2 linked regions of the Asticcacaulis excentricus CB 48 genome follow. The protein of the gene in region 2 interacts with the protein of the main gene of each other region in a pairwise test. Links are inferred from orthologs where the notes say so. Each region holds a gene or a part of one and is shown on either strand. Other genes may lie near its edges.

Region 1 (17,048 bases), on a different replicon or contig from region 2:
TTGGGCCACGATACCCAGACCATGCCGTCCGATCTCAAGGCCCCGCGCCAGTGCGTCATCGCCGTTTCCAGCACCGCACGCTCGGTGGCAAAAATGTGCACCAGCTCCGGATCATCGACGCCGAATTCCACGCCGTCGGGCAAGGGTTCAAGCCAATTTTTATAGTCGTTGGGTGCGCCGAGCACAGCCGCCCGCATCGCCGGTTTGTAACCGAGCTTCTTGGCCAATGGTGTGCCGGAATAGCCGGACGTCATTAATAAATCTCTTCTAAATATAGAACGACCTTAAAAGTCCCTTCGCATGTGTTCAATATATTCAATGTCTCATTAAAAATTTCAAACATTTTGAGAATTTTTTGAGTTGGTTTAAGTTCTAAGGTTTCATTTTCATAAGTTGGATATGTAATACCAAAATCTATGTGGGGTTGCTCAATATCTCCTATAATTTCATACGTCTCCAAAATTACGGGAGCGCAATTCTTGCTCTTAGCGTAATTAATGACTTGTTGAGCTAGTTCTATAGACATGAGCGGGGTTCCAATCGCCGTCAGTCCAGCTTCATATAATTTGTCAAAAACATCGCTCATCACTACATCCAAAGAAAAAGCCGAAGTTCCAAGAACTCCGGCTCACTCCAACTAACGGGTGCAGGGTCGAGAGCCTGCTAAAATTGCAACCTGTACCCACCGGCATCGGTCATCAGCAGACGGGCATTGGCCGGATCGGGCTCTATCTTCTGGCGCAGGCGATAGACGTGGGTTTCCAGCGTGTGTGTGGTCACCCCGGCATTGTATCCCCATACCTCGGTCAAAAGTTCTTCGCGTGAAATCGGCTTACCGCCAGCGCGATATAGGTATTTGAGGATGTTGGTTTCTTTTTCGGTCAGGCGAATCTTCTTTTGAACCTGATCAATCAGCAGCTTGAGCGCTGGTTTGAATTCATAAGGCCCGATGCGGAAGGTCGCGTCTTCGGAGGTTTCGTGGCTGCGGACCTGAGCACGGATACGCGCCAGCAGGACGGCAAAGCGAAACGGCTTGGTGACATAGTCATTGGCACCCGCATCCAGCCCCAGAATCTGATCAGAGTCAGAGGCGGCCCCGGTCAGCATGATCACCGGCGTGGTCAGGCCGGATTTGCGCAACAGGCGGCAGGCTTCGCGCCCGTCCATATCCGGCAAATCGACATCCAGCAGGATCAGATCGGCATTAATGGTCTTCCCAAGGCGGATGCCTTCGGTGCCATTCGATGCCTGAGTGACCTTGAACTCTTCGTGCAGTTCAAGTTGTTCGGCCAGCGCCTCGCGCAGTTCGTCATCGTCATCAACGATCAGCAGGGTTTTTTGTTGCACCTTAATCCTGTAGCGTTGTGGGTGTTTTTATCAGTTCAGGGTGTAAACCGGCCTATGGTCAAGATTTTTACCGCATACGCCGAAGGTTTTCTAGTCTTAAACTCAGATAGGGTGCGTTGCGCTCTGGGTAAAGGGGGCGTTATATCCGCCGCCGATAAAAGGGAAGGCGATCTGCGCTCGCCGCTGGGCCTGTGGCCGGTGCGTTATGTCTGGTATCGCCCCGATCGTTTGCCGGTGCCGCAGACCGTCCTGCCCGTGAAGGCCTTGTCACCCGATGACGGGTGGTGCGATGATATAGACAGTGATCTTTATAACCTGCCCGTCAAACTGCCCTTTGGGAAGTCGCATGAAAAACTGTGGCGCGACGACCATGTCTATGACCTGATCGTGGTGCTGGGGCACAATGACGACCCGCCGGTCAAGGGGCTGGGATCGGCCATCTTCCTCCATCTTGCGCGTGAGGACTATTCCGGCACCGAAGGCTGCGTAGCGCTCAGTCTGGAGCACTTGCGTGAGTTACTGAAAACCGCCGACGCCGAAACCTATGTGGAGATAAGCCATTAGCGCGAGCCGAAAATGGCCGTGCCGACACGGATTTCGTTCGATCCGAAACGCAGCGCCGTTTCGAAATCGTCGCTCATGCCCATGCTGAGATGTCCGATGCCATTGCGCTCGGCCATCTTGCGCAACAGGGCGAAATAGGGACCGCGCGGGCCTTCGACCGGTGGAATACACATCAGACCGCACGGCTCCAGCCCATAGCCTCGCACCGTCGCGATAAACCTATCTGTCTCAGCGGGCAAAATCCCGGCCTTTTGCGGCTCTTCGCCAATATTAACCTGTACATAGACGCGTGGAGCGCGGCCCTGCTTTTGTGCCTCATCGGCAATGGCGCGGGCGATTTTTTCCCGATCAACGCTTTCGACAACATCGAAAAAAGCCACGGCATCAGCGGCCTTATTGCTCTGAAGCGGGCCGATCAGGCACAGAGTCAGGTCGGGATATTGATCTTTTACCGGCCCCCAGCGTTCCATGGCCTCCTGCACGCGGTTCTCACCAAATCGTCGGTGGCCAGCCTCCAGCACCGGGCGTATAACCTCCCAGGGCTGATTTTTGGATACAGCGGTCAAACAGGCGGAACCGTCCGCTCGCCCGGTCAGTTTCAGCGTTTTGTGCAGGCCTTTGACAATACGCGCATAATTTTCCGCCGAAGGTGAAGATGACATACCGAACTCGCTACGCCTTTCTGATGAACCGGGCCAGAGACATAGCCCGCCACGCGCATATGTCCAGCGCAAACGGACGTGAACTGCCCGCCCTGTTTTACGTCACCGATCCCAAACGCACACCGCATCCGGAAGAGATTGTCGCGCACCTGCCGGCGGGGGCAGGTGTCATCTACCGCCACTTCGGCGATCCCCATGCCACGGCACATGCCCGCGTCTTGCGCACCCTGTGCGATGATAATGGGTTGAAGCTATTGATCGGGCAGGATGTGGCATTGGCTGAAGACGTGGCCGCCGATGGCGTGCATCTGCCCGAACGCGCGCTGTCAAATGCACCAGATGTGCGCGAAAGGCATCGCGAATGGCTGATTACCGGGGCCTGTCACGGTTGCGAGACGCTCGATCTGGCGGAGGTGACGGCGCTTGATGGTCTCTTCATCTCACCGGTTTTCGCCAGCCACAGTCCCTCAGCAAAGGGTGTCGCACCTCTGGGCCTCAAAGGTATTCAGATGTTTTGCGATCTGAGCCCCGTGCCGGTTCTGGGGTTGGGCGGTATTGGGGCTGACAATGCCGAACAGCTGACACACTCCGGCCTGGCCGGATTTGGCGCGGTCGAGGCGTTTCAGCTTAACTGATTAAAACTTAAAGGTGGTTTCCAGACGCACGCGCGGCTGGTCCTTTTCGGCCGCCGGATCACGCGGCTGCAGCGACTTGGTCTTTTCACCGAAACCGACCGTACCGCCCACACGTACCGAGGGCGAGATCTTGTAAAACGCACCGGCATCGACGTCGTTCCAACCAGACGGGCGAGCCTCGTCCTGATTGAGGTCCAGCTTCAAACCCCAGCGGCCCTTGACCGACCACTGATAGATTTTCGACTGCTGGCGCGTAGCGGCATTGCTTTCGGTAGAAACGGTGCTGAGGCTTAGCGGTGCAGTGGCTTCGCTGGTTTTGGCCTTGGCGGTCTGGTTATTGAGCGCATAGGCCGGCGCAGACGCGATAAGCGCCACGGCCATAACCGATACCCCTGCTGCCATAACCCGCTTCATAACTCTACCACTTCCGATAACCAGCCCGTGGACCGGTCACGTTCAAATCTCACTTGGGCATCGCCATATATGGGAAGTGTGACGGATTTATGTAACCGTCTGACATACCCGCAATCGCTTGCCCTGCCCTATCCCTCACCCTGATTAAGGCGTGGATACGTTACAAATCGCTTAAAAGCCCCCACGAGTGAAATCAATAGTGATCGTCGTTATTTGGCTAAGTCGTCAAATTCGCTCAGAAGATGTGATCAAATAGACACGCCCTTACCGCCCGCAGATTTCCAGCGTTACGCGCCTTTGCCGCACAACTGCCGCGATTGGGTGCCAGCTTGGCTTGGATTTTGGCCGTAAATGCCCCTCAACGGGTCTGACGGCCCAGAAACGGCCGGGGCCGGGGGACAAGGAAAGGCTTGTCATACCCCCGTTTGCTCATGCTATAGAGCGGTTAACAGGACAGATGCCCCTCTCCTCATTTGGGGATGGCGCTTCGGGACAGAATGCGGAGTGGACGACACACTATGAAGACGATCAAGAAGGCGGCTCTGATTACGCTGGCCGCAGCCCTGTCTCTGAGCCTGACGGGCTGCCTGAGCTTAGGCAAAAAAGAAGAGACCACCATTGACGCCAAGGCCGAGAAGCGTGGCTTCCTGGGTCTGGGAGGTGCTAAGCCGACCAGCGAGCAGGCCAATGCAACGATTGGCGTCAATGCCTATCTTTGGCGCGCGTCGCTCGACACCATCTCCTTCATGCCTTTGGCTTCGGCCGATCCGTGGGGCGGCATCATCGTCACCGACTGGTACGCCAACCCGGAGAAGCCCGACGAGCGTTTCAAGGCTACGGTCTATATTCTTGATACCCGTCTGCGCGCCGATGCCCTGAACGTCTCGCTCTACAAGCAGGTCAATACGGGCGGTCAGTGGGTGGACGCCAGTGTCTCGGCGCAAACCCAGATCGACATAGAAAACGCCATCCTGACGCGCGCGCGTCAGCTGCGTCTGTCGAACGTGAAATAAGCTGCTTCTTCGGCTGCAAAATTAAGGGCGTTCGGGCTTTGACCCGGACGCTCTTTTTGTTTATGCCGAACGCCTGTTTTTCGCGTCGTTTGCGCTAAAGGTCCGTTGATGTCCCGCTACAATCCCAAAGAATCCGAACCGAAACAACGCGCCCGCTGGGACGCCTCCCAGACCTTCCTGACAAAGTCGAAGGATCAGGCCGGCGACAAGCCGAAATACTATGTCCTTGAGATGTTCCCCTACCCGTCCGGTCGCATCCATATGGGCCATGTGCGCAACTACGCCATGGGTGATCTGGTGGCGCGGTTCAAGCGAGCGCGCGGCTTCAACGTGCTGCACCCGATGGGCTGGGACGCCTTCGGTATGCCGGCGGAAAACGCCGCCATGGAACGCGGCATCCACCCCAAAGGCTGGACGTACGACAATATCGCCAGCATGAAGGCGCAGCTTCAGCGTCTGGGTCTGTCGATCGACTGGACGCGCGAATTCGCCACCTGCGATCCCAGCTATTACGGCAAGCAGCAGAAGTGGTTCCTCGATCTCTTGAAGCACGGCCTCGTCTATCGCAAGGAGTCTCAGGTTAACTGGGATCCGGTGGACAATACGGTTCTGGCCAATGAACAGGTCATCGACGGCAAAGGCTGGCGATCAGGCGCCGTGGTCGAAAAGCGCAACCTGACCCAGTGGTTCCTCAAGATCACCCAGTATGCCGATGAACTGGTCGAAGGTCTCTCGACGCTTGACCGCTGGCCCGACAAGGTGCGCCTGATGCAGGCTAACTGGATCGGCCGCTCCAAGGGTCTGAAGTTCAAATTCAACTTCGCTGGCGAAGTCGCGCACGAACCTCTGGAAGTCTACACCACCCGTCCGGACACCCTGTTCGGTGCGGGCTTCGTCGCGGTGGCCGCTGATCACCCGCTGGTCAAGGCTTTGCCCGTGACCCCGGAACTGGAGGCTTTCCTTGATCAGGTAAAGAAGGGCGGCACGACGCAGGAAGAGATCGACACCGGTGAAAAGCTCGGTTTCAACACCGGCTTGAAGGTTCTGCATCCGTTCAAGCCCGGTGAGACACTGGACGTTTGGATCGCCAACTTCGTACTTATGGGCTACGGCACCGGGGCCATTTTCGGCTGCCCCGCCCATGACCAGCGCGACCTCGACTTTGCCCGCAAATACGATTTGCCGGTACGCGAGGTGGTTCTGCCAACCGATGCCGATGCGGCCAGCTTTAAGGTCGATACCGAGGCCTATACGGGGCCCGGCACGATCTTCAATTCCGAATTCCTCGACGGTTTGGATATCGAAACCGCCAAGGCAACGGCGATTGAAAAGATCGAGTCCTTAGGTCTTGGCGAAGGCGCCATCATCTATCGGCTGCGTGACTGGGGCGTGTCGCGTCAGCGCTACTGGGGTTGCCCCATCCCGGTCATCCATTGCAACGACTGCGGCGTGGTGCCAGTGCCCGAGGACCAACTGCCGGTTACCCTGCCCGAGGACGTCACCTTCGACGTGCCGGGCAACCCGCTGGACCGCCACCCGACCTGGAAGCACGTCAACTGTCCACACTGTGGCAAGGCGGCACGCCGCGAAACCGATACGCTCGACACCTTCGTGGATTCGTCGTGGTATTTTGCACGCTTTACGGCCCCCGATGCGTCTGAGGCCATTCGCAAAGCCGATGCCGACTACTGGCTGCCGGTCGATCAGTATATCGGCGGCATCGAGCACGCCATCTTACACCTGCTCTATTCGCGCTTCATCACCCGTGCGCTCAACACCTGCGGCTATCTGGATGTGAAGGAGCCGTTCGCTGGCCTGTTCACGCAAGGCATGCTGACGCATGAAACCTATAAGACCGCAGCCGGAGAATGGGTCGATCCCTCCGACGTCGAAGTCACGAGCGAAGGCAGTAAGCGCAGCGCTATCAAGCTGTCCACTGGCGAAGCGCTGAAAATCGGCGACGTCGAAAAGATGTCGAAGTCGAAAAAGAACGTCGTGGCCCCCGAAGACATTTTCGACACCTACGGCGTCGATGCGGCGCGCCTGTTCGTGCTGTCTGACTCCCCGCCGGAGCGCGACGTGCAGTGGACGGCATCGGGCGTTGAAGGCTCCTGGCGCTTTACGTCGCGCGTGTGGGCCGAATTCGACAGCCTGCCCGACGATGATGTTGCAGCTACCGATGACGCTTCAGCGCTGGAGCTGCGCAAGGTGGCGCACAAGGCCGCCAAGGCCGTTACCGAAGGCTTCGAAGGCTTCCGCTTTAACGGCGCGATTGCCAAGCTTTATGAATTCGTCAACGCGCTTCGCGCCTCCGATGTGCAAAAAACCGGTACAGCGGCACGCCGTGAGGCCCTGACCATCCTCGCCGGGCTGATCGCCCCGGTGACGCCGCATCTGGCCGAAGAAGGCTGGGCACGTCTGGGGCATAAAGGCCTGATCGCCGATGCCGCCTGGCCGCAATACGACCCGGCTCTGGCAACCGATGACGTCTATACCCTGCCCGTTCAGGTCAATGGCAAGAAGCGCGGTGAGCTTCAGGTGCCCCTGAACGCCTCAGAGGCGGAAATCCGCGAAATGGCGCTTGCCGACGAGGGCGTGAAGCGTCATCTTGAAGGCGTAACGGTGCGCAAGGTGATCGTCGTTCCCAACCGCATTCTCAACTTTGTCGTAGGCTGATCATGATCCGCAGAGCCCTTCTGGCCTTCGCCTTGCTGAGTGCGCCTCTGACCTTGAGTGGTTGCGGGTTCACACCAGTCTATGCGCAGAAGGGCTTGCCCGGTGAACTGGCCAATATTGACGTCATCACTACGGATTCGCGCACCGGCTACTTCCTGCGGCAAAACCTGGTGTCGGGCTTCAATACCCTTGAAGGCCAGAAGCGTTACCGTCTGAGCGTCAAACTTGAAGAAAAGCGTTACGATGTGGGTGTCGGCATCAATGATATCGCCGTGCGCACGGAAATTTCGACGAAGGTGCAATATAGCCTGATCGAAGCGGCGACGCGCAAGGTTCTCATCACGGGAACTTTCGTAGATTCAACTACTTACGATGCAAATGCCCAGTCACCGTACGCAGGCGTCGCCGCCCAGAAAGACGGTCAGCAACGCGCCGCCACCGCCATCGGCGAACGCATCCGCAGTGAGCTGGTGTTGTTCTTCCACGACAAGAAAGCGGCTCCGGCCAGCTAAAGCCCATGAAGCTGGTTAAACGCCCCGAAATCGAGGGCTTCCTCAAAGCGCCGCCGCGCGACGTCATCGCCTGTCTAATCTATGGCAAGGACCGCGGGCAGGTGCTGGAGCGTGGGCAAGCGCTGGCCCAGAAAATCGTTCCGGACATCAAGGACCCGTTCAACGTCTCGCTGCTTACCGATACCGATATCGACGCCGATCCTGCGCGTCTTGAGGATGAGCTTCAGGCGCAGTCTCTGATGGGCGGCCGACGCTTGGTGCGGCTCAAATTCTTTTCAGAAAAGGCGGCTCTCGACAAACAGGTGGCCGCTGCGCTCAAGGCCCATGTCGCTGGTGATCTGAACCGCGACGCCTTCTTCCTGATCGAAGCCGGTGGTCTAGGGGGCGACTCCGCCGTGCGCAAGCTGGCCGATGCCGACAAGGCCATCGCTTCCATCGCCTGCTATGAAGACGAAACCGGCGACGTTGTGCGCATGGCACGTGAGACCCTGGCGCAGAACGAGGTCGCCCTGACGCCCGACGCCATGGACATCTTCGCTGCCCGCCTGCCCAAGGAACGCGGCGTGGCGCGTCAGGAGATCGAGCGGCTATGCCTGTTTATCGGGCCGGGATCGCGCCGAACCATCGACGACAAGGAACTACAGGAGTTCTTGGGCGTCGAGCCCGATGCCTCACTGTTCGATGCCGCGCTACAGGCCTTTGGCGCCAAGATGGCCCTGGCCCAGGCGGGTTTGCGCCGGGCCTTTGCCGAGGGCGAAGACGGCTCTGCGGCCTTGCGCGCCCTAAATGGCCATCTGGTCAAGCTGCGGCTCATTCAGGCACAGATTGCCAAAGGCATCGACGCCAAACAGGCCGCCCGTGCAGCAGGTGTCTTCTGGAAGCAGGAAGCGGAGTTTCTGCGTCAGGCGCGCGCCTGGTCAGACTTTTATCTCGACCCGCTGTCCAAAGAACTGATCGAGACGGACAAGCAGTGCAAATCCACCGGTATGCCGGACCTGCTGCTGGCCGAACGCCTCTATATGAGCATTGCCGGACGGGCCAGACGGCTGGGATTATAAGCCGCTCGCGCGCCTAAGGCTTAGCGAATTACCTCAGCGAGGAGAACCCGCCATCAGGCGCCGGCACACATCATCCAACTGTTCAAGACTGGCATAGGCGATACGCACCTCACCCTTGCCGCCCTTGTCGTCCAGCTTAACGTTGAGGCCCAGCAGTTCCTGAAGGTCTTGTTCCAGCGACAGTACATCGGCATTGGTTTGCGCCTTGGGACGCGCCGGTTTGGTCTCGCCGCTGAGCGCGGTGCGCGCCAGCATTTCCGCCTGACGAACAGACAGACCTTTCTGAATAATCACCTCAGCCAGCGCTTCGGGGTTGCTCGCCGTCGCAATGGCTCGGGCATGGCCGGCGCTCAGGCGGCCGTGAATGACGTGATCCTGAATACCCTCCGGCAGGCCCAGCAGGCGCATCATATTGGCGATATGGCTGCGTGACTTCGAGACGACCTGCGCCACAGCATCCTGTGTGCGGCCAAAGCGCTCCATCAGCACCTTATAGGCGCGCGCCTCCTCGATGGGGTTGAGGTCTTCGCGCTGCACGTTTTCGATGATGCCGATTTCCAGGACCTCAAGATCGTCCAGTTCGCGCACGATCACCGGAACGGTCTTCAGACCCGCCTTTTGCGCGGCGCGCCAGCGGCGTTCACCGGCGATGATCTGAAACTGCCCGGCTTGACCAGGTAACGGCCGCACCAGAATGGGCGACAGGACGCCCTTCTCTTTGATAGAGGCGCTGAGGTCGTCGATCTCCGCTTCTGAGAAGAACCGCCGCGGCTGATCCGGGTTGGGTTGCAAAAGCTCAATCGGCTTTTCCAGCGTCGCGGCAGGCTTACCATCATTGGTGGCGATAGGCACGGACCCCTGGTTGTCACTCAGCAGCGCCGACAGACCGCGACCCAGACCTCTTTGTTTCTCAGACATGTGTATCCTTCAGTCTTAGTCAGGCAGCCGCGCGGCGCACTTTTTCACGTTGAACGACTTCACGGGCCAGTTTCAGATAGGCCTGTGAGCCGGTGCATTTCAGATCGTAGATCAAAGCCGGCTTGCCAAAAGACGGGGCCTCCGACACCCGCACATTGCGCGGAATGACCGTGTCATAGACCTTCTCGCCAAAGTGCGAGCGCACGTCCTTGGCGACATGGCCGGACAAGGCGTTGCGGCGGTCGAACATGGTCAGTACAATCCCCTGAAGCTCCAGCTTCGGGTTCAGCGAGCCCTTGACCAGGTCGATGGTCCGCATCAGTTGCGATAGACCTTCCAGAGCAAAAAACTCACATTGCAGCGGCACTAGCACCGCATCGGCAGCACTCATGGCGTTGATGGTCAGCAGATTCAGCGACGGCGGGCAGTCGATCAGTACATACGAATAGGCCAGTTCACCGACCTGTGCTTGATGCTCCAAAGCGTCGCGCAGGCGATAGGAACGCCGGTCGGCCTGACCCAGCTCGATCTCAACGCCCGACAGATCAGGGTCCGACGGGATGATATAAAGGCCAGGCACTGAGGTTCTGACCGCGCATTCGCCAATCGGCTGCTGATCGACAATCACATCATAGATGGTGGTGGTACGCGCCGAGCGCGGCACGCCCAGACCGGTAGAGGCATTGCCCTGCGGATCCATGTCAATAATCAGCACCGTCTCCCCGACGGCGGCAAGAGCGGTTCCGAGATTGATCGCCGTCGTCGTCTTACCCACCCCACCCTTCTGGTTAGACACCGCCAGAACGCGGGGCATGGGGTGCGGGGGGAAACTATCTGGCACGGCGAACGCTCCGAATATGCAGGACGCGACCGCGAGGGTCGCTCAAGGACGTAAACAGTTCAGACTGAAAAGCCCAGTTTTTGCGCGCCTCGACGATTTCCGCCTCGACGTTTTCGCCTTTCAGCAACCAGCCCTCGGCCCCTTTGCGGAAGAAGCTTTCGGCAAACCCAATAAGCTTCGGCAAAGGCGCCATGGCGCGGGCGGTGACCACATCAACCTTCAGCGAGACATTCTCCGCCCGGTCGTTAATCACCGTCGCCGGCAGATCCAAGTCTCGCACAACTTCGCCTAAAAAGCGACAGCGCTTGGCCAGGGAGTCGATGAGAAACACGCGCCGGTCTGTGGGTGTTTCGCCTGAATCTGTGGACAGGTGCTTAAGGAGTATGGCCAGTACGACCCCGGGGAAACCCGCCCCCGCGCCCAGGTCTGCCCAGGTTCTGGCGTCCGGCGCATGGTTCAGCAGTTGCGCGGAATCGAGCACGTGCCGCGACCAGTAATGCGGAAGGGTCGCAGGCCCGACGAGGTTCATCACCTCATTGCGCTCAGCCAACACCTTTGCGAAACGCGTGAGGTCATCAAGGGCCGCCTGTTTCACGTGAAACACCAGATGCGCTGCCATTTCCTCTGGCGTCATAAACAACTCTGTCATGCGATTATGCCGCGCCCTTTTTCAGGTTGCGCACATGGAACAACAGGGCCGTCAATGCGCCTGGAGTCATGCCTTCGATGCGACGCGCCTGACCAAGCGTCAGCGGTCTGACGCGGCCCAGCTTTTCCCTGGCTTCGTTAGACAGGCCACCCACTCGCGCATAGTCAAGGTCTTCGGGCAGGGCCAGGTTCTCGTCCTTGCGGAAGGCGTCGATCTCCGCCGCCTGACGCCCGAGATAGCCCGAATAGAGGGCGTCAATTTCGACCTGCTCAAACACGCTGTCGGACCAGTCTTTAAGCTCTGGCCATACCGTTTCCAGCTTATCCCGCGAGCAGGTGTCGTAGGACAGGAGTTGCAGCAGGTTGCGCTTTTGACCATCGGCATTGACGCGGATACCCAGCGCATTGGCCTCGTTCGGGGTCAGCTTGAGGTCTTCGGCGCGTTGGCGTGCCTCGGCCAGAGCCTGCTTCTTCTCCAGCCAGTGGGTTTTGCGCCGTTCGCCCATCAGGCCCGTTTTCAGCGCGATATCCGACAGGCGCTGATCGGCATTGTCGGCGCGCAGCTTCAGACGGAATTCGGCGCGGCTGGTGAACATGCGATAAGGTTCGGTAACCCCCTTGGTCACCAGATCGTCTATCATCACGCCGATATAGGCTTCGTCACGCCCCAGCACCAGCGGGCTCAGACCGCCGGCACGCGCCGCAGCGTTCAGTCCCGCCATCAGGCCCTGCGCCCCCGCCTCTTCATAACCCGTCGTGCCATTGATCTGCCCCGCTAGGAACAGGCCCGGCAGGCGCTTCAGTTCCAGCGTCGGATAAAGCTCGCGCGGATCGACATAGTCGTATTCAATGGCGTAGGCGTAGCGCTTGATGACCACATTCTCGAGGCCGCGAATGGTGCGTAGAAAGGCCTCCTGCGTCGCCTCGGAAACGCTGGTCGAGATGCCGTTCGGATAGACGGTGTCATCGTCATAGCCTTCGGGTTCCAGAAACACCTGATGGCTGTCCTTGTCCGAAAAGCGCACCACCTTGTCCTCGATGGAGGGACAATAGCGCGGACCACGCCCGGACAGATGGCCACCATAGACCGCCGATTCCGTGATCCGCTCCTGAATGATGCGGTGGGTGTCGGCATTGGTATAGGTGATGCCGCAGGTGATCTGCGGCCGGTTGATGGCAGCGTTCAGGGTCGAAAACGGCGTCGGGATCGCGTCGCCTTCCTGCTTTTCCAGAACATCCCAGTTGATCGTCTTGCCATCCAGCCGCGCCGGCGTCCCGGTCTTAAGGCGGCCCATATCGAGCTTGAGATCGTAAAGACGCTGCCCCAGACCATTGGCCGGCTCATCGCCAAACCGCCCGGCGGCCATGCGCTTCTCGCCGATATGGATGATGCCACGCAAAAAAGTGCCGGTTGTCAGGACCACGGCTTTCGAGCGGTATTCGACGCCTTGCGCATCCACCGTTCCAACGACCGTATCGCCCTCAAGGATGAGGTCTTCGACAGCGGCAGCGATAATCGTCAGATTTTCCGTGCTTTGCAGTTCGGCCTGCATCGCTTCCCGATAGAGTTTACGGTCGATCTGAGCGCGTGGGCCGCGCACGGCCGGGCCCTTAGAGCGATTTAGCATCTTGAACTGGATGCCGCCAATATCAGCCATGCGACCCATTACGCCATCCAGGGCGTCGATTTCGCGCACCAGATGACCCTTACCCAGGCCGCCAATAGCAGGGTTGCACGACATCTCGCCCAGGGTTTCGATCTTGTGTGTCAAAAGGAGGGTCTTAGCACCCATGCGTGCCGCAGCCGTCGCGGCTTCAGCGCCCGCATGTCCTCCACCGACGACAATGACGTCCCAAAACTGGGTCATAAAGCTCCAACCTGTCAGGAAAACGAAAGAGGGCTCGCTATAGCAGATCAGGCGGGAGGGGTCGAATCGAGAAGTGTTAATTTCGGCGTTTTGCGTGTTTCACGTGAAACACTGCCTTTGCCCTCCATCAGCTCCCCTGATACCCAGCAAGGCGATCAGTAAATGAGAAGATTACTTTCCAATGCAAAAGCTGGAGAAGATATGATCCAGCACTTGCTCGACATCTGTGCGGCCAAATAAAGCGTCAAAGGCTGACAGCGCCTGGCGGATATCTTCAGCCATCAATTCAGGTGTCGCGAACCCGATACCCAGGGCTCGATCCAGAGCCGCATCCACCTCGCGCAAACGCTCGCTATGCCGTTCCCGCGTGGCTGCTGGGAAGGTGCTAAGAGACAAGGCCGCTTCAAGATCAACCTCAAGGGCGCGTCGAACGGCGTCAATGCCCTCACCCTTGGTCAGGCTCGTCTCAAAAAGACGGACCTTTTTGTCCTCATACTGAGAACGAAGCGCTGCCAGGGCTTGGGAAGATACCTGATCTGACTTATTGAGAATTAGATAGTCGCCAGACTGCATCGCGGATAGGTCTTCCGGAGCATCCGACGCATCCAGGACCCACAAGCGTAAATCCGCCGATTGCCCCCGCGCTTTCGCTCGGCGGATACCTTCGGATTCCACCACATCCTCAGTTTCGCGCAGACCCGCCGTGTCATAGATCAATGCCGCATAAGGTCCGATGCGAATGGGAGATTCGATCACATCCCGCGTTGTTCCAGCAATAGGAGTGACGATGGCCGCATCGGTTTGCAGAAGCGCGTTAAACAGGCTCGACTTACCCGCATTGGGTTTGCCCATAATGGCGATGCGATAGCCCTCGCGGATTTGCTGGCCACGCCGCGCGTCCGATATCGCCGCGCCGACTTCCGTTTTCAGCGTAATGATATCCGCAACAATGCGTTCACTGAGGTGCTCCGGAATATCCTCATCCGGGAAATCGACGATGGCTTCGATGTGCGCCAGAATACGGATCAGTGCGTCACGCCATTGGGCATAGCGATCGCGAAACCCGCCTTCAAGCTGCATAAGCGCTTGGCGCCGCTGCGCCTCGGACTCGGCCTCTACCAGGTCGGAAATGGCCTCAGCCTGGGTCAGGTCAAGCTTGCCATTTTCAAAGGCTCTGCGTGAAAACTCCCCCGGCTCCGCGTGACGAAGTCCTAGAGCGCGAAACACGCCGTAGAGCCGCTCCAGCACGGCGCGTGAGCCATGGATATGGAACTCAGCGCAGTCTTCGCCGGTAAAACTGCTCGGCCCCTTGAACCACAAGACCAGAGCCTGATCTATCAGCTCGCCGTCATAGCGCAGATGACCGAGTGTCGCGTAGCGCGGACGCGGCAAACGCCCCAGTAAAGCCTCAACCACCTGCGCAGCCTGAGGCCCACTGATGCGGATAACCGAGACCCCTGCCCGGCCTTGCGCCGAGGCCAAAGCAAAAATCGTCTGTTTCACGTGAAACACGAGAGCCTACTTACCGCCCTTAAAGCCGCCCATGCTCGCTGTGGCAGCTGACTGCATCATTTTGAGGAAATGATCCTGCGCCTGCACGCCGAAGCTCGACCAGGTCTTGATGATCTCCTCGGGTTGCATCGACTGGATGTTCTGCTCAACACGGGCCTTCATCTGCTCGACCATATAGTCGTTCAACGTCTCGACATTGGGCAGGCCCAAAAACGCGCGAGCTTCCTGCGGTGTGCATTCGATATCGAAGGTGACTTTCATAGCGGGTCTCCGCAAGCTCGCATCAACAAATGAGAGCGGATAAAGAAAGGGCCGGATTGCTCCGGCCCGGATAGATTAACAATGATCCCGTGTCGCCTGATTTGGCAAGGATCAGGTATTCATGCTTTGGAAGAATTCGCCATTGTTTTTGGTCTGGCGCAGCTTGTCGATTAGGAACTCGATCGCATCTTGTGCACCCATCGGGTTGAGGATACGGCGCAGCACATAGGTCTTTTGCAGATCCGACTTGTCGACCAGCAGGTCTTCCTTACGCGTGCCGGACTTAAGAATGTCCATGGCCGGGAAGACGCGCTTGTCAGCGACCTTACGGTCGAGGACGATTTCTGAGTTGCCCGTGCCCTTGAACTCTTCGAAAATCACTTCGTCCATACGCGAACCGGTGTCGATCAGCGCGGTGGCAATAATGGTCAGAGAGCCACCCTCTTCGATATTACGTGCCGCACCGAAGAAGCGCTTGGGGCGTTGCAGGGCGTTGGCATCGACGCCGCCGGTCAATACCTTACCCGATGACGGCACAACCGTGTTGTAGGCGCGACCAAGACGCGTGATCGAGTCAAGCAGGATGACCACATCGCGCTTGTGTTCCACCAGACGCTTGGCCTTTTCGATGACCATTTCGGCCACCTGCACGTGGCGCGTCGCCGGCTCATCAAAGGTAGAGGAAATAACTTCGCCGCGCACGGTGCGCTGCATGTCCGTCACTTCTTCCGGGCGCTCATCGATCAGCAGCACCATCAGGTAGCATTCCGGATGGTTGGCCGCGATCGACTTGGCGATGTTTTGCAGCATCACCGTCTTACCGACACGCGGCGGAGCAACAATCAGGCAACGCTGACCCTTACCCAGAGGGGCGACGATGTCGATGATGCGGCCCGAACGGTCCTTGATCGTCGGGTCTTCGATTTCCATTTTCAGGCGCTCTTCGGGATAGAGCGGCGTCAGGTTATCGAAATGCACCTTGTGGCGGATAGCCTCAGGGTCTTCAAAATTGATCGTCTTGATCTTTGACAGGGCGAAGTAACGCTCGCCTTCACGCGGGCTGCGGATCGGTCCTTCGACCGTGTCGCCGGTGCGCAGCGCGTGGCGACGGATCTGCTGGGGCGATACATAGATGTCGTCAGGACCGGGCAGATAGTTGGCTTCAGGTGAACGCAGGAAGCCAAACCCGTCCTGGAGCACTTCGATAACGCCGGAGCCGGTGATTTCGACGCCTTCTTCGGCCAGCGTTTTCAGAACCGCAAACATCAGGTCCTGCATCCGCATGGAGGCGGCGTTCTCCACGCCGATCTGTTCGGCAAACGCCAGAAGATCCGCCGGCGACTTATCCTTCAGTTCCTGAAGCGACAGTTTTTCCTGATTGGGGTTTTCCGACTCGTCATCGCCATTGTCGCTGCCGTTTTCGTCTTCGGCGGCGTCTTCCAGCGTGGTGTCGTATTCGATTTCGTTGTCTTCGGACATGGGAGGGGTCTCTGATACGGCACGCGGTCACGTGGACTTTATAAACAAAGTCAACGTCTTAGGCTGTGCCTGTCTGATAAGCCAGCGCGTGAACGCTGTATGGAAACTGGGGAAGGCCTTTAGACCACGAGAACCGTGGGGCCGTGAAATGCGCGACTTAGAAACCGTCCGGCGCGCGCAATAGTTTGAGCAATACACCCAAACGCCGAAAGGTCAAGGGCGGACCTCTCCCGACCTTCCCGGCCAAGAGAGGTGATTTCAGATCGTGAACATTTCGCTCGTCACGGCAATGACCATGACAATGGCAATCACAGCCGGAATCTCATTGGCGATGCGCCAGAACTTTTCCGAACCAATGTCTTCGCCGCGCTGCAGTTTCTTGAAACGCACGGCCAGAAAATGGTGATACCCGGTAATCAGCACAATACCGATCATCTTCACCACAAACCAAGGTTCGTAAAAGAACTTCCAGCCAAAGCGATCGTGCACATTGCTGTAGATGAGCCCCACCCCGAACAGCCAGGCGGCGATCATGGCCGGGTTCATGATAAAGCGCAGCAGCCGCCGCTCCATACCACTTAAAACCTCCACGACCTGCGGCTTGTCGCGATTAGCGATATGATTGATGAACAGACGCGGC
Region 2 (13,263 bases):
CCGATGAGCTTGCCACGCAGTTCGTCCAGCGACGGCAGGGTGGCCAGAGCCTTGACGCCATTGGCGTCGAGGACGGTCGTCCCTTCCATGATGCCGCCAACGATCTTGAACTTGTCATTCTCTTTGGCGTACTGGGCGGCGATTTTCGCGGCCGTCACCGGATCATTGGCGTAGGCGAGCACGGTCGGGAATTTGAACAGGGCATCGCCCTGTTCACCCGCAGCGCCAGCCAGAGCCTTCTGAGCCAGACGGTTCTTGAACACTCTGAGAACCGCGCCTTCCTTACGAAGACGCAGACGCAGATCAGCCATTTCCACAAAGGTCATGCCCGAATACTGGGCAACAACCACGGAGCCGGATTCGGCGAAGACGCTCTTAAGCTCTTCAATCGATTCGGCTTTTTTAGCGCGGTCCATTGTGGCCTCCAATTGAGGATTGCTTTGCGGGACAATCCCGCAAAGGTGAAACGACTTAAACGTCCCGGTTGCCCGGAACGGCAAAGTCACTGTCCCATGATGGGAGGCAAAGGCAACCAGACCACGCTGCCCTTAAGGCAGACATGAAATCCTAGAGGCGTTTCGCGTCCCGTCTATATTCGGGTTCCGGCGGCTACCGGAAGCTTATGGAACAGGCGGCCCCTGCTCCCACGAAGGTCTCGGACAGAACGGAGGGAAACCGAAATTCCCACACCGAGGCGGCTCCCTTACCCCTAAGTCGCCGCAAAAGCAAGAGGCCCTCGACATTTATTGCCTTTACCGCGGTTCAGCGCTATGGCGCTTGGCAGATATTAGCCCGAAAGGCAAAATCATGCCAAAGACCCTGCTCAATCACGATGTCTGCGCCCTCGCCTTCGACGGGATGCCTTTGTTTGAGTTTTCGATCGCCGTTGAGCTGTTCGGGCTGGAACGCCCGGAAATGGGACCGGACTGGTATCGCTTTCAGGTGGTCAATGTCGAAGATGGCCCCTGCCGCACGACGGCGGGCCTTAGCCTGACGGCCACAGGGCCGCGCGAGTGGCTGGAGACCGCAGGCACGCTGATCATCCCCGGCTGGCCGTTGGACAAGCCAATCCCTGAGCATCTGGTGGCCCTGATCCGGCGGGCCTATGCACGCGGGGCCCGCATCGTCACCATCTGCTCCGGGGCTTTCGTGCTGGCTGCCGCCGGGTTGCTCAAAGGGCGGCGTGCCACGACCCACTGGAAATATGTCGAGCACGTCAAATGCCACTGGCCGGAAGTCGAGCTGGTACCGGACGTGCTCTATATCGACGAAGGACAGATCATGACCTCGGCCGGGAGTGCCGCCGGGATCGATCTGTGCCTGCACGTCATACGCCGCGATTTCGGCCCCGAAGCCGCCAATAAGGTCGCCCGCCGCCTGGTCGTGCCCCCACACCGCGACGGCGGTCAGGCGCAATATATCCAGAAGTCCGTGCCCATCGAATATGAGCGTAACCGGCTGGGGCCCCTGCTTGATTATATGCGTGAATGCCTGGATCAGCCGCATACGGTGGCGCAACTGGCGCGCCGCGCCGGTATGAGTGAGCGCACCTTCCTGCGCCGCTTCGAAGAGGCCACCGGAACGACCCCCGCCAAGTGGCTGATGCAGGTTCGCTTGCAAACCGCACGCGATCTTCTGGAGGCCACGACCGACAGTATCGACCTGATCGCCCACGCCTGCGGTTTCGGCAGCGCCGCCAACTTCCGCCACCACTTCCGCGAACAGCTTTCGACCACGCCCACGGCCTACCGCCAGACCTTTCAGCGTTTACCCCCTGCCGCGACTTGCGCGCCGTCGCCGGATTTGGCAGAGGCAGGCTATGCGTACTGATCTTGACGACATACTGACCTTTCTGGGCTCTGCGACGCCGCCGGAGTGGATTGAGGCCGCCCTGGCCCATCAGGAAATACTCCTGCTCGATCACAAGGCGTGCGAGTACAAGGCAGCCTCCAACGCCATCAACCTGATGGCCAAGTATCAGACCCATGCAGAGCTGGTCGATGCCATGAGCCGGTTGGCGCGCGAGGAACTGGTCCACCACGAACAGGTGATGAAGCTGATCAAAAAGCGTGGCATTGCCCTGCGGCCCCTTTCGGCGGCGCGCTACGCCTCCGGATTACGCACGATGGTCCGACGCAGCGAACCCGGCATGATGACCGATATTCTGGTCATCTCCGCCTTTATCGAAGCGCGTTCGTGTGAGCGCTTCGCCGCGCTTTATCCGCATCTCGATGAGGAATTAGGCAAGTTCTACAAGGGGCTGCTCGACAGCGAGGGCCGCCATTTCCGCAACTATCTCAAACTGGCGAACCTCTATGGCGACGCCGATGACATCGCGGCGCGCATCGACGCCATCCGCCCGGTGGAACAGGCTCTGATCCACGACCCCGACCCGGAATTCCGCTTTCACAGCGGCTTACCGGTGCTCGTGGCGGCCTGAAACCAGACACAAGAAAGCCGCCCCGTTGCCGGAGCGGCTTTTTCCGTATCAGGTTACCCTGAAACTTACATAGCGGAGGACGTATCGACCTTCACGCCCGGCCCCATGGTCGAAGACAGCGAGATCTTCTTCACATAGAGACCCTTGGCACCCGACGGACGCGCCTTCACGAGGGCGTCCACCAGAGCCTTGGCGTTAGCTTCGAGTTGCTCGACCGTGAACGAGGTCTTGCCGATGCCGGCGTGCACGATACCGGCCTTTTCGACGCGGAATTCAACGGCACCCGACTTGGCGTCCTTGACGGCCTGAGCGACGTTCGGGGTCACGGTGCCGACCTTCGGGTTCGGCATCAGGCCGCGCGGGCCAAGCACCTTACCGAGGCGACCGACCAGAGCCATCATGTCCGGAGACGCGATAACGCGGTCAAAGTCCATGAAGCCGCCCTGAATCTTTTCGACCAGGTCCTCGGCACCGACGACTTCGGCACCGGCGGCCAGAGCTTCCTCGGCCTTCTTGTCCTTGGCGAACACGGCGACGCGGACGTCCTTACCCGTGCCCGACGGCAGTTGAACGACGCCACGGACCTGCTGGTCGGCGTGACGCGGGTCAACGCCCAGGTTGACGGCGATTTCGACCGACTCGTCGAACTTGGCCTTGGCATTGGCCTTCACAACGCCCAGAGCGTCGGTCAGGTTGTGCAGCTTGTCGGCCTCGACGTTCCAGGCCTGAATGCGCTTTGCAATCTTGGTCATCAGAATTCCCCTTAATCGACGATCTTCAGACCCATCGAACGGGCCGAGCCCTCGATGATCTTGGCGGCGGCGTCGATGTCGTGAGCCGAAAGGTCCTTCATCTTCTTTTCGGCGATGTCACGCAGTTGCGCCTGCGTGATCTGGCCGGCCGAGTCACGACCCGGCTTCGACGAACCCGACTTCAGGTTCAGCGCCTGCTTGATGAAGAAGGTCGCCGGCGGCGTCTTGGTGACGAAGGTGAACGACTTGTCCTGATACACCGTGATGATGGTCGGGAGCGGCGTGCCTTTTTCGACGTTTTCGGTGCGGGCGTTGAATTCCTTACAGAAACCCATGATGTTGACGCCGCGCTGACCCAGAGCCGGGCCGATGGGGGGCGAAGGCGTGGCAGAGCCGGCCTTCACCTGGAGCTTGATGTAGCCCAGGATTTTCTTAGCCATTGGATATCTCCATAAAGTCCCGGTATTTTGGGACGTTGTGAGCCGTGGTGCGGGTCGCCCCTTCCACGGATTTAGCTCCGTCCGGAGACGAAGAGCCGGTGCCTTAGACGAAAAGCCCCGTCACCGCAAGGGCGATTATGCGATTTCCTAGCAAACCCAGAGGAGGGGCACGGCCCCTGCACCCGGTTCTGAGAAAGCCTACAGCCGCGAAGACCTGAACCTGTTGTGGCCCGATCTCTTCCCGCTGGATACGGGGTGACGGGTTTAACCGCTGAAGATTTAGCCACGAAACGTAGTTCGGCGAAGCCAAAAGAGCCGTTGAAACGCCCGGCCAGCAGGGCCCTTTCCCTCTGTGCGGCTTGCACGGATGAATGGCGCTGCGCGCCCCTGCGTGACGCAGACACGAATAATCTGTGAAAGCTGTGTAATCTGTGGTTCCTAGAGCATTCGTCGGCTCAGCTGCGCCGCCGAATGGCTCTACGTTTTTGTTTGGTCAAGCAATTTTCCGAAAAGTGGTGCCCACTTTATCGGCTTGCGCTCTAAAATCTCGCGCGGCACAGCACAGCACTTGATACATTAAGCGCAACGCTATGCCCCAATCTCCCGTTCGTGCTTTTCGTGCCGTTCGTGGCTAAAATCTTCCGAGCACCAAACGCGCAAAAACAAACCCCACGTAGCCGGGCCACATGGGGTTTGCGTAAGCGGATTTGACGAAGAGGATCAGACGGTCTTTTCGACCTGACCGAATTCCAGATCGACCGGAGTGGCGCGACCGAAGATCGACACCGACACCTTGAGGCGGGCGTGATCCTGATCGACGCTTTCGACCACGCCGTCGAACGAGGCGAACGGGCCGTCGATGACCTTGATCTTTTCGCCGATGTCGAAGGACAGAACGGTCTTGGGCTTTTCAGCGGCGACTTCGACATTGCCGACGATGCGCTGAACTTCTTTTTCGGAGACCGGCATGGGCTTGGAGCCCGAACCGAGGAAGCCGGTGACCTTGGGGGTGTTCTTGACGAGGTGGAAGGCTTCGTCGGTCAGTTCCATCTTCACCAGCACGTAGCCAGGGAAGAATTTGCGTTCAGAGTTGAACTTACGACCGCGACGGACTTCGACCACTTCTTCGGTAGGGACGAGGATTTCGGAGAATTTATCCTCAAGGCCCTGTGCCTTGGCCTGCTCGCGCAGGGATTCGGCCACCTTCTTTTCGAAGTTGGAATAGGCGTGGACGATGTACCACTTGTGCTTGGGGTTCGGTGCGAGCGTCGCTTCCAGGGTTTCGGCCATGTGTTGTGAGCCCTTAACGTCCGATATTGATGAGCGAGTTGACCGCGAATCCCAGTCCGCCGTCAACGATATAGAAGAACGCACAGGCGACAACGACCATGATGAACACCATCACTGTGGTGATCCAGGTCTCCTTGCGCGAGGTCCAGGTGATCTTGCGCGCTTCCTGACGGACTTCGGAGAAGAATTTGGCCGGGCTGGTGCGCTTCTTCGGGGTGACGGCTTCGCTGCCGGCCGCCCTGGCCGCAGCCACGGGGGCGACCGCGCCTTTGCGCGCGCTGTCTACCGTCGGGGTCGAAGGGGGCTTTTTGGCCATAAGTGTCTCGTCCAGCTTTCTCTAAGGGTGCGCCTTACAGGCGCTTCCAGCACAAATGAGGCTCGAAATCGTGATTTCAAGCCTCATTTGCGATGAAATGGCAGGGGCAGAGGGACTCGAACCCACGACTTCCGGTTTTGGAGACCGGCGCTCTACCAGCTGAGCTATACCCCTATAAGAAACACGCCCTGTTGTGACAGGTGGTTTCAGAGGAAGTCGCGTGTATCAGCGGTTGGCGCAAAGGGCAAGCCACCGCTACGCAAAATCCACCAAAAACTTGTTATTCACCAGACAGACGCTTCGCCGCGTGCAGCAGTTCCTGCGGGAAGCCAAGGATGATGGTCGAATTCTGCTCGGTGCCGATCTCTTGCAGCGTCTGGAGGCGGCGCAGTTCCATCGCGCCCGGTGCCTCGGCAATGGCCATGGCGGCGGCCCGCAGGGTTTCCGACGCTGCCTGCTCGCCCTGCGCCTTGATCAGGCGGGCCTTGGCTTCGCGGGTGGCCTCGGCTTCCTGAGCTAGGGCGCGCTGCATCTGCACCGGAATGTCGAGATCGCGCATTTCCACAGCGTCAATATCGACACCCCATTTGTTCGCCGCACGATCAAGCTGCGTCATCAGGAGGGCGTTGATCTGTTCACGGCCTTTGAGGATGGCGTCGAGATCGTGCTGCCCGATCACGTCCCGCAGCGAGGTTTCGGCGGCCTGAAGCACTGCTGTATGCGGGTCGAGCACACTGTTGACGGCCTTGGCCGGGTTGTCGATGCAGTACCATACCACCGCATTCACCTTCACCGCTACGCCGTCGCGGCTCAGGGTTTCCTGAGTCTGGAGATTGACCGAGAGGATACGTACATCGACCTTGGTGCTCCATTCGATGAACGGGATGATCCAGAACAGGCCCGGTCCGCGCACATTCACAAAGCGCCCCAGCCGATAGACGATAGCGCGCTGGTATTCCTGATTGATGCGGAAACCCTGAATGACGAAGACAAACAGGATGACGGCGATCGTCGCGACCTGCATAAAATTGATGCGCCAGCCGCCAAGCACCGACAGGCCGTCCAGCAGGGTCTGCATGACACCCCTCCCCCTTACTCCAGAATAAAAGGGTTAACGCAGTCGGAGCCGGTTGTCAAAAGACGGTACGATGACAAAAAAACGCGACGGTCACCAGGGCCGCCGCGTTTGAGTTTATGGAGAACCAGAGAGTGCCAGACCGAAAGATCAGGCCCGTCTCCTGATCGCCACCTGCCCCGGAAAGCGCAGGCGGAGATTTCGCCGTCGGATCAAAATATGACCCGACGAAATACCTGTTTCTGTCAGCGGCCGCCCTCACCGATGCGTACTTTGCCGGAGCCCATGACGGAACGTGAGACGTGACCGGTGACCTTGCGCACGGAAACATCGCCCGCGCCAACGATAGAGACATCGACATCGACCGCTTCGCCGCCAAAACGCACATTGCCCGAACCGGCGATAGAAACGTCCACCTTGCGGGCCGTGCCCTTGTCGATCCTCACATCACCGGAGCCGCCGATGGCGATTTCGACCGGCCCGGCCACTTCGGCGACATTGATCGAGCCCGACTCGCCGATGGCCCCCGACAGGGATTTGATACGACCCAGATAGACATCGCCGGAGCCGCCGACGGCGACTTCGGCATCGCCCGCATTGGCAGCGCGAATGCTACCTGACCCGCCGATGTTCAGTTCGGCCTTGCCCTGCACCGTATCCACGGTCCAGTCACCGCAGCCGCCCAGCGCGAACTCTAGCGATTTGGCCGCCCCGATGCGCCCGGAGACGGCCCCTTCCGAGGCGACCTTGGCATCCATCGGTACCCGCAAATAAACCACCGGCAAATCGGCTACGGCTACCTGCCCCTTGCCGTCGATGCGCACCGTCTGATTGCCGGAGCAGCCATAGCTGCGTTTGCGCAACTGGCCCGAGGCGACCAGCTTGTCGCCCTTCGTGCTGACCATAATTTTCGGCAGATCGGCCCTGCCGTAGGTGACGGTGAGTTTCACGTCACTGCGGTTTTCCGGCGTGACGATGACGCGCGCCGCCATGTGTTTCAGTTCGACCTGCGTTGCGGCCTGCGCGCCCGCTGCGGCCGCCATAGCTGCGATGGCGACGAAAACGCCCGCCTTGATGCCCGTGCCCATTGTTAAACCCCTGATCGGTTTCAATAGGCCTAGCATGAAGAAGGCGGGCGCTCAGAACAACTTAATTACGTGTCATGAAGCAATTGTAATATAACAAGGTTTTAGGCCGTTATTTCTTCAGTTTTCGGTCGAAAAAGTCGAGATACAACCGATAGCGGAACAGATTCTTCTCATTGCTGCGGATGCCGTGTCGGTCGCCCGGAAAGAGCATCAGCTCAAACGGGATCGACCTCTTTTGCAGGGCATCGACGACGCGCGTGGTGTTTTGCAGGATGACATTGTCGTCGGCCATGCCGTGCATCAGCAACAGGCTGCCCGGCTTTAGATTATCGAGGCGGTTGACCACATCATATTTGGCATAGTTCTCGGCATTGGCCTGCGGCGTGGACATATAGCGCTCGGTATAGGCCGTATCATAAAGCCCCCATTCGGTCGGCGGCGCGCCGGCCGCCCCGGCGACAAACGGCGTGTCCTTGGCCGTCAGAGCCATCAGGGTGACAAAGCCCCCCTGTGACCAGCCCATAATGCCGATCTTCGCCGGATCGACATAGGGCAGGCTTTGCAACCACTTCGCTCCCATGATCTGATCGTCGATATCCGGCCCGCCGAACTGCTTATAGATGGCGCGCTGGAACTTCACCGAGCGGTTGGGCGTGCCGCGGTTGTCCAGCGTAAAGACGATGTATCCGGCCTCCTGAAACAGGCGGTTGGCGGGCGACACCCAGCCGCGCCGCACATCCTGCCGCGCCGGGCCACCATAGATGGAAACGATGACCGGGTATTTTTTCGCCGGGTCGAAGCCGCGCGGCTTGAGCATCAGCCAGTGCAGGTCTTCGCCATCCAGCGCCTCCAGCTTACCGAATTCCGGCGCGCTATAGGTGTCTTTGTACGCGAAATACGGATGTTTGGCGTCGAGCGCGTTCTCCTCGATCCAGCGCACGCGCTTGCCCGTCGCGTCATAAAGACCGGTCTGGGCCGGGGTTTGGGGGTCCGTATAGGTACCGATAAAGGCCTTGGCATTGGGCGATACGTCCGTGGACCACCAGCCGCCGGCTTTGGTCACGGCCACCGGCTCGGACGGCTTGAGGAAGGAGGTCTTGTAAAGCCCCATCTCGACCACGGCCTTATAGGACGACTCAAACCATACCTCGCCCTTCGCCTCATCGACGGCGGCGACCTTCGCCACCGGGAAGTCGCCCCGCGTGACCTGACGGATCAGCTTGCCGTCCTTGTCATAGAGGTAGAGGTGGTTATTGCCATCGCGTTCCGACGCCCACAGGAAACGCCCGTCCTTCAGGAAACGCAGGTCGTTATTCAGCTCGACCCAAGTGTCCGAGGTCTCGGTCAGAACCGTCCGCGGTGCCCCGCCGGTAAGCAGGTATTGCAGCAGGTCGAGCGTCTTCTGATCGCGGCTCAGGCGCTGCACAAAGACGGACTGCCCGTCCGGGCTCCAGTTGACGCGCGCCAGATAGATGTCGCTATTGGCCCCCAGATCGAGCGGCACATCGGTTCCGGTTTTCAGGTCGTGCACAAACAGGGTGACGATGGCGTTGGGACGCCCGGCCTTCGGGTAGCGCTGATCGACGGTGCGCGTGCCCGTGCCGTTGATCTCAAAGCGTTCGACGATATCAACCGGGCTTTCATCGACCTTGGCATAGACGATCTTCGTGCCGTCCGGCGACCACCAGTAGCCGGTATAGCGGTTCAGTTCTTCCTGCGCGATGAACTCAGCCACGCCGTAGGAAATGACTCCCTCGCCTTTCGGTGTAATGGCGCGCTCGGTGCCGGTCGCGAGGTCGCGGACATAAAGCGTCTGATCGCGGACATAGGCCACCTGCCCGCCCTTAGGGTTCAGCTTGGCATCAACCTCATCGCCCGGCGTCTCGGTTGCGCGGCTGATCTTTTTGGTCGCCCGATCGACCAAATAGACGTCGCCATCCAACGGCACCAACAGCGTCTTGGACGACGGGTCCCAGTCATAGGCCACCACGCCGCGCGCCGACACGCGCATCCGCTCGCGTCGCGCCTTTTCGGCCTCAGATAACTCCTTGCCCTCGGAAGACAGGCTGTCGGCATCAACTAGCACATAGGGCGCGCCGCCCTTGACGTCGACGGCCCACAGGTCCTGCACCGTGGCATTGGTCAGCTTGGGCTTCAGGAAGGTCAGAAGGGTCCCGTCCGGCGACAGGCGCGCCCCGACCGCCTTCGGCCCGGACAGGTCCGGATTGGCAAACACCCGCTCAGGGGTCAGCGTAGCCTGCGCAAAGACGGGAGAGGCGACCGCCGCCCCCAGCAGGGCAGCGGCAGAGACGGCAAGGGTCAGCTTGGACGGCATGGGGGACTCCGGAAATCAATGCCGGAAGCTAGCCCCTTCCCTTGCAGCGGGTCAAGCGGTCACACGGGTAACTATCATTGCGACGGCCGGGACAGCACGTAAAGGGCGCACAGCAGGCACACCCCCGCGGGCACAAAGGCCCACACACCGCGCAGGGTGACGAAGCCGATTACCGACGACACGGCCATGCCGCCGACCGCGGCGATCTTGGCCGCCGGACCAATGACACCGCGCTCACGGAAGGCGCGGACGGGTGGGCCGAACTTTGGGTGCGCCAAAATACGCCGCTCCCATTCCGGATTGAAGCGGGCAAAGATCACGGCGGCGATGATCAGAAACACCGTCGTCGGCAAAACCGGCACGAAGATGCCGATGACGCCAAGCGCCACGAAAAACAGGCCAAGCAGGTTCAGAACCACTCTCATTCGCACAGCATAGCCCCGATTGCCGGCGGGCGCACCTGTCTTATGGTCACAGCGTAACTTAGAAGACTAGCTTCTTATGCAATAATCTCACTCAAGCCGCCATTGAGGCGACAACCAAGGCGGCGTTGCCGCCGCTCGGAGAGGGACTAAACAAAGGCGAGCTCATTATGCTTCTTCCAGAAACCATAATGATCCAGCTGCTCCCGATAAGTTTACCGCCCCCCTTCTGCGGTCTGGAACCGCGTTATGGTAAATTCACTGAACAAGAGAGTCGCCTAGGATGCGGCCGGGAGGAAACCATGACTATCATCAATACACTGCTAAGCCCGAACGGGCGGCTGTCGCGCATCGGCTTCTGGGGCTGGTGCCTCGCGATCGCCGTCGTCTGCGCAACCCTGTGGTGGCTGAGGACCCATTATGGCACCGCTGTGGGCCTGAGTCCGGCCGAGGGGGTGGACCCGATGTGGCTGGTTCTGGGGCTGCCGCTCCTGTGGATCGGCTTCTGCCTGAGCGTCAAACGCTGGCACGACCGGGGCAAGTCCGGCTGGTGGCTGATGGTCGTCCTCGTGCCGGTCCTGGGGCAGGTCTGGGCGCTGATCGAATGCGGCTTTTTGGCCGGCCAAAGGGGCGGCAACCGCTTTGGCCCCTCGCCCGAAGGCCACCGCCCGATGCTCGACGCCTATCGCCTCGAGGACATGCCCGAAGACATGCCCTAGATCATTATGATTTCTGGTAGAAACATAATGATCTAGGTTTTTGTTTAGCCCCTCGCCGGGCGGTGGCTTTGCCACATTGGCCGCCACCTCAATGGCGGCTTGAGCGGAATGAGTCCATTAGAGATCATTCTGCTCTAATCAAAATATTTCTTGAAGAAACCAACCGTTCGCTGCCACGCCAGATCGGCAGCCGCCTTGTTGTATCGCGCCGGTGAGGTGTCATTGTTGAAGGCGTGATTGACGCCTTCGTACATGTGAATCTCGAAACGCTTGCCCGCTGCGGTCAAAGCTGCGCGGTAGGCTTCGATCCCGGCATTAATGCGCTCATCCAGACTGGCATAGTGCAGCATGAGCGGGGCCTGAATGCCGGGCACGTCGGTCAGAGGAGCCTGTGAGCCATAATAGGCAACGCCGGCATCCAGCGCCTTCGACTGCGTGGCGATACGGTTGACCAGACCGCCACCCCAGCAAAAGCCCATTGCCCCGGTCTTGCCGTTGCCATTTGAATAACCGCTCAGCCAGTTCAGATAGGTTTCGGCATTGGCAACGGTCTGCGTGCCGTCCAGCTTGCCGATCAGGGTACGCGCCTCGTCTTCATTGGCCGGGGTGCCGCCGACAGGTGACAGGAAATCCGCCCCCAGCGCCACGAAGCCTTCCAGCGCCAGCTTTCGGGTGACATTGCGGATATGCGGCGTCAGGCCGCGATTTTCATGGATGACCAGCACACTCGGCAGCCTGCGCGACACAGCTTTGGGCCTCGCCAGATAAGCTTTCAGCCCCTCAATCGTCACCTCTTCGGTCACCAGACGGCTGTCATCGGCCGCAATGGTCTGTGCCGCCGCCTGCCCGGCACTCAGAAGCGGCAGGACCGCTGCGGCGGCGGCAGCCGATCCGGTCAAGGCCGTCAGGCGGCTCATAAAGGCGCGGCGATCAAATGAGGTATGGGTGAATTCATCATAGGCGTCGATCATCGCCTGTGTAACAACGGGTTTGTCCATGGAGCCCTCCAGTCTGAGGTTTCTACGCCCAAACCCCGCCCATCCTTCGGACATCTCCCAGAAAAAAGCGGCCCCTGAGGATCAGGAACCGCTTTCAGAACGCAATCCGATAAGGTGGCCACCCCTTTTCGGACAATTTGTGCACTCAAAACTCAATTCGCGGGTTTGGGGCCGAAGTGTTTGATGTCTTTTTCGGTGATGTCCATAAAGTCCGGCACAATCTGATTGTATTCCGTGACCTTACCCGTATCGACCACGATGTCGCGATGGCCGTCCCAGATCATGTTCAGCGCCACGTAGAGCACCACGGCCAGACCGAAGAAGCCGATCCAGCGGTACTTGTGCAGGACCTTGGCGATAAAGTGCGAGGCGACCCCCATCAGAGCGATGGCGAGGATCAGGCCGAAGACCATGATTTCGGGATGGGCGTGTGACGCCCCGGCTACGGCCAGCACATTGTCGAGCGACATCGACAGGTCGGCGATCAGAATCTGAACCACGGCGGCCTTGAAGCTCTTGCGCTTAGGCGCCGGAGCGGTCGCCCCACCCGTGGTGGGATTGCCGTTGATGTCGGCCCCGGTGGCGTCTTCCAGCACCGCTTCGGCGTGTTCCTGCGCGTGAGTATCGGGCTCGCGCAGTTCGCGCCACATCTTCCACGCCACCCACAGCAGAAGCAACCCACCCGCAAGCAGCAGACCGACAATCAGCAGCAGCTTGGCCGTCACCAGCACAAAGCCGATGCGCATAATGACCGCGGCGATCAGCCCATAGAGGATGGCCTTCTTACGATCACTGGCCGCCAGACCTGCCGCCGCCAGACCGACCGCCACGGCATTGTCCCCGGCCATGACGATGTCGATAAAGACGACCTGAAAGAAGGCCGAAACCTGAGACGCGAACTCAGGATTGCTAAAAAAGTCCATGACAGGCCCATAAATAGAAAGGTTTGCACACCCTCCTAGTTTTCACATCCCGCCTTGTCCAGAGGCAGATCGCATGACAGGCTGGAGAAGTTCAGGTCGCCGTTGAGGTTCGTCCATGCCTACTGATCCTTCCGAAGGCTGGGACGCACTTGCCGAGCGCTTCATGCAAATGCGTTCCGGCGTTGGGGCCAGCCTTGTACGCGACTGGGCCATTGCCCAATTGCCAGCGGGTAGCGCCATTGTCGATGTCGGTTGCGGATCGGGCGTGCCGATTGCTGAAACCCTGATCGAGGCAGGGTTTGCCGTGTCGGGCATAGATGCTTCGCCCCGTCTGGTCGCCGCCTTTCACGCCCGCTTTCCCGAAGCGCCAGTCGCCTGCGAAGCGGCGCAGCTCAGTGCCTTCTTTGGCCGGACGTTCGACGCGGCAGTCTGCGTGGGCCTGATCTTTCTGCTGTCGAAGGTGGA

The links.
Region 1: the proteins of nusG (region 2) and rho interact in binary tests that used the Escherichia coli proteins (3 or more experiments, as listed by UniProt). The link is inferred for Asticcacaulis excentricus CB 48 from one-to-one orthologs.

The regions. Positions count from the first base shown.
Region 1 is NC_014816.1:138,019-155,066, forward strand. The notes cover bases 14,225-17,039. They hold rho (transcription termination factor Rho), read right to left. Parts: upstream 16,409-17,039; coding sequence 15,041-16,408; downstream 14,225-15,040. Other genes in these bases: mnmE (tRNA uridine-5-carboxymethylaminomethyl(34) synthesis GTPase MnmE), read right to left, coding at 14,225-14,668; ASTEX_RS00690 (DUF6489 family protein), read right to left, coding at 14,675-14,929; ASTEX_RS00700 (CopD family protein), read right to left, coding at 16,667-17,039. Outside these bases: ASTEX_RS00610 (DUF3052 family protein), read right to left, coding at 1-254; ASTEX_RS00615 (hypothetical protein), read right to left, coding at 254-586; ASTEX_RS00620 (response regulator transcription factor), read right to left, coding at 664-1,347; ASTEX_RS00625 (L,D-transpeptidase family protein), read left to right, coding at 1,402-1,911; ASTEX_RS00630 (YggS family pyridoxal phosphate-dependent enzyme), read right to left, coding at 1,908-2,573; ASTEX_RS00635 (thiamine phosphate synthase), read left to right, coding at 2,567-3,208; ASTEX_RS00640 (NtrZ family periplasmic regulatory protein), read right to left, coding at 3,209-3,610; ASTEX_RS00645 (DUF3576 domain-containing protein), read left to right, coding at 4,141-4,635; leuS (leucine--tRNA ligase), read left to right, coding at 4,744-7,311; ASTEX_RS00655 (hypothetical protein), read left to right, coding at 7,314-7,823; holA (DNA polymerase III subunit delta), read left to right, coding at 7,829-8,881; ASTEX_RS00665 (ParB/RepB/Spo0J family partition protein), read right to left, coding at 8,915-9,799; ASTEX_RS00670 (ParA family protein), read right to left, coding at 9,819-10,613; 16S rRNA (guanine(527)-N(7))-methyltransferase RsmG, read right to left, coding at 10,630-11,274; tRNA uridine-5-carboxymethylaminomethyl(34) synthesis enzyme MnmG, read right to left, coding at 11,294-13,156; more of mnmE, read right to left, coding at 13,328-14,224; more of ASTEX_RS00700, read right to left, coding at 17,040-17,048. UniProt on the Escherichia coli protein: Facilitates transcription termination by a mechanism that involves Rho binding to the nascent RNA, activation of Rho's RNA-dependent ATPase activity, and release of the mRNA from the DNA template.
Region 2 is NC_014817.1:405,742-419,004, reverse strand. Bases 3,138-5,928 are described here. They hold nusG (transcription termination/antitermination protein NusG), read right to left. Parts: upstream 4,923-5,928; coding sequence 4,353-4,922; downstream 3,138-4,352. Other genes in these bases: ASTEX_RS13580 (SPFH domain-containing protein), read right to left, coding at 5,519-5,928; secE (preprotein translocase subunit SecE), read right to left, coding at 4,936-5,238; rplK (50S ribosomal protein L11), read right to left, coding at 3,204-3,632; rplA (50S ribosomal protein L1), read right to left, coding at 3,138-3,192. In the rest of the region: rplJ (50S ribosomal protein L10), read right to left, coding at 1-416; transcriptional regulator FtrA, read left to right, coding at 808-1,830; ASTEX_RS13610 (MiaE family protein), read left to right, coding at 1,820-2,440; more of rplA, read right to left, coding at 2,506-3,137; more of ASTEX_RS13580, read right to left, coding at 5,929-6,316; ASTEX_RS13575 (GIN domain-containing protein), read right to left, coding at 6,559-7,401; ASTEX_RS13570 (S9 family peptidase), read right to left, coding at 7,511-9,736; ASTEX_RS13565 (YbaN family protein), read right to left, coding at 9,811-10,161; ASTEX_RS19435 (DUF805 domain-containing protein), read left to right, coding at 10,461-10,877; ASTEX_RS13555 (dienelactone hydrolase family protein), read right to left, coding at 11,012-11,875; ASTEX_RS13550 (YjbE family putative metal transport protein), read right to left, coding at 12,028-12,798; ASTEX_RS13545 (class I SAM-dependent methyltransferase), read left to right, coding at 12,914-13,263. UniProt on the Escherichia coli protein: Part of the processive rRNA transcription and antitermination complex (rrnTAC). The complex forms an RNA-chaperone ring around the RNA exit tunnel of RNA polymerase (RNAP).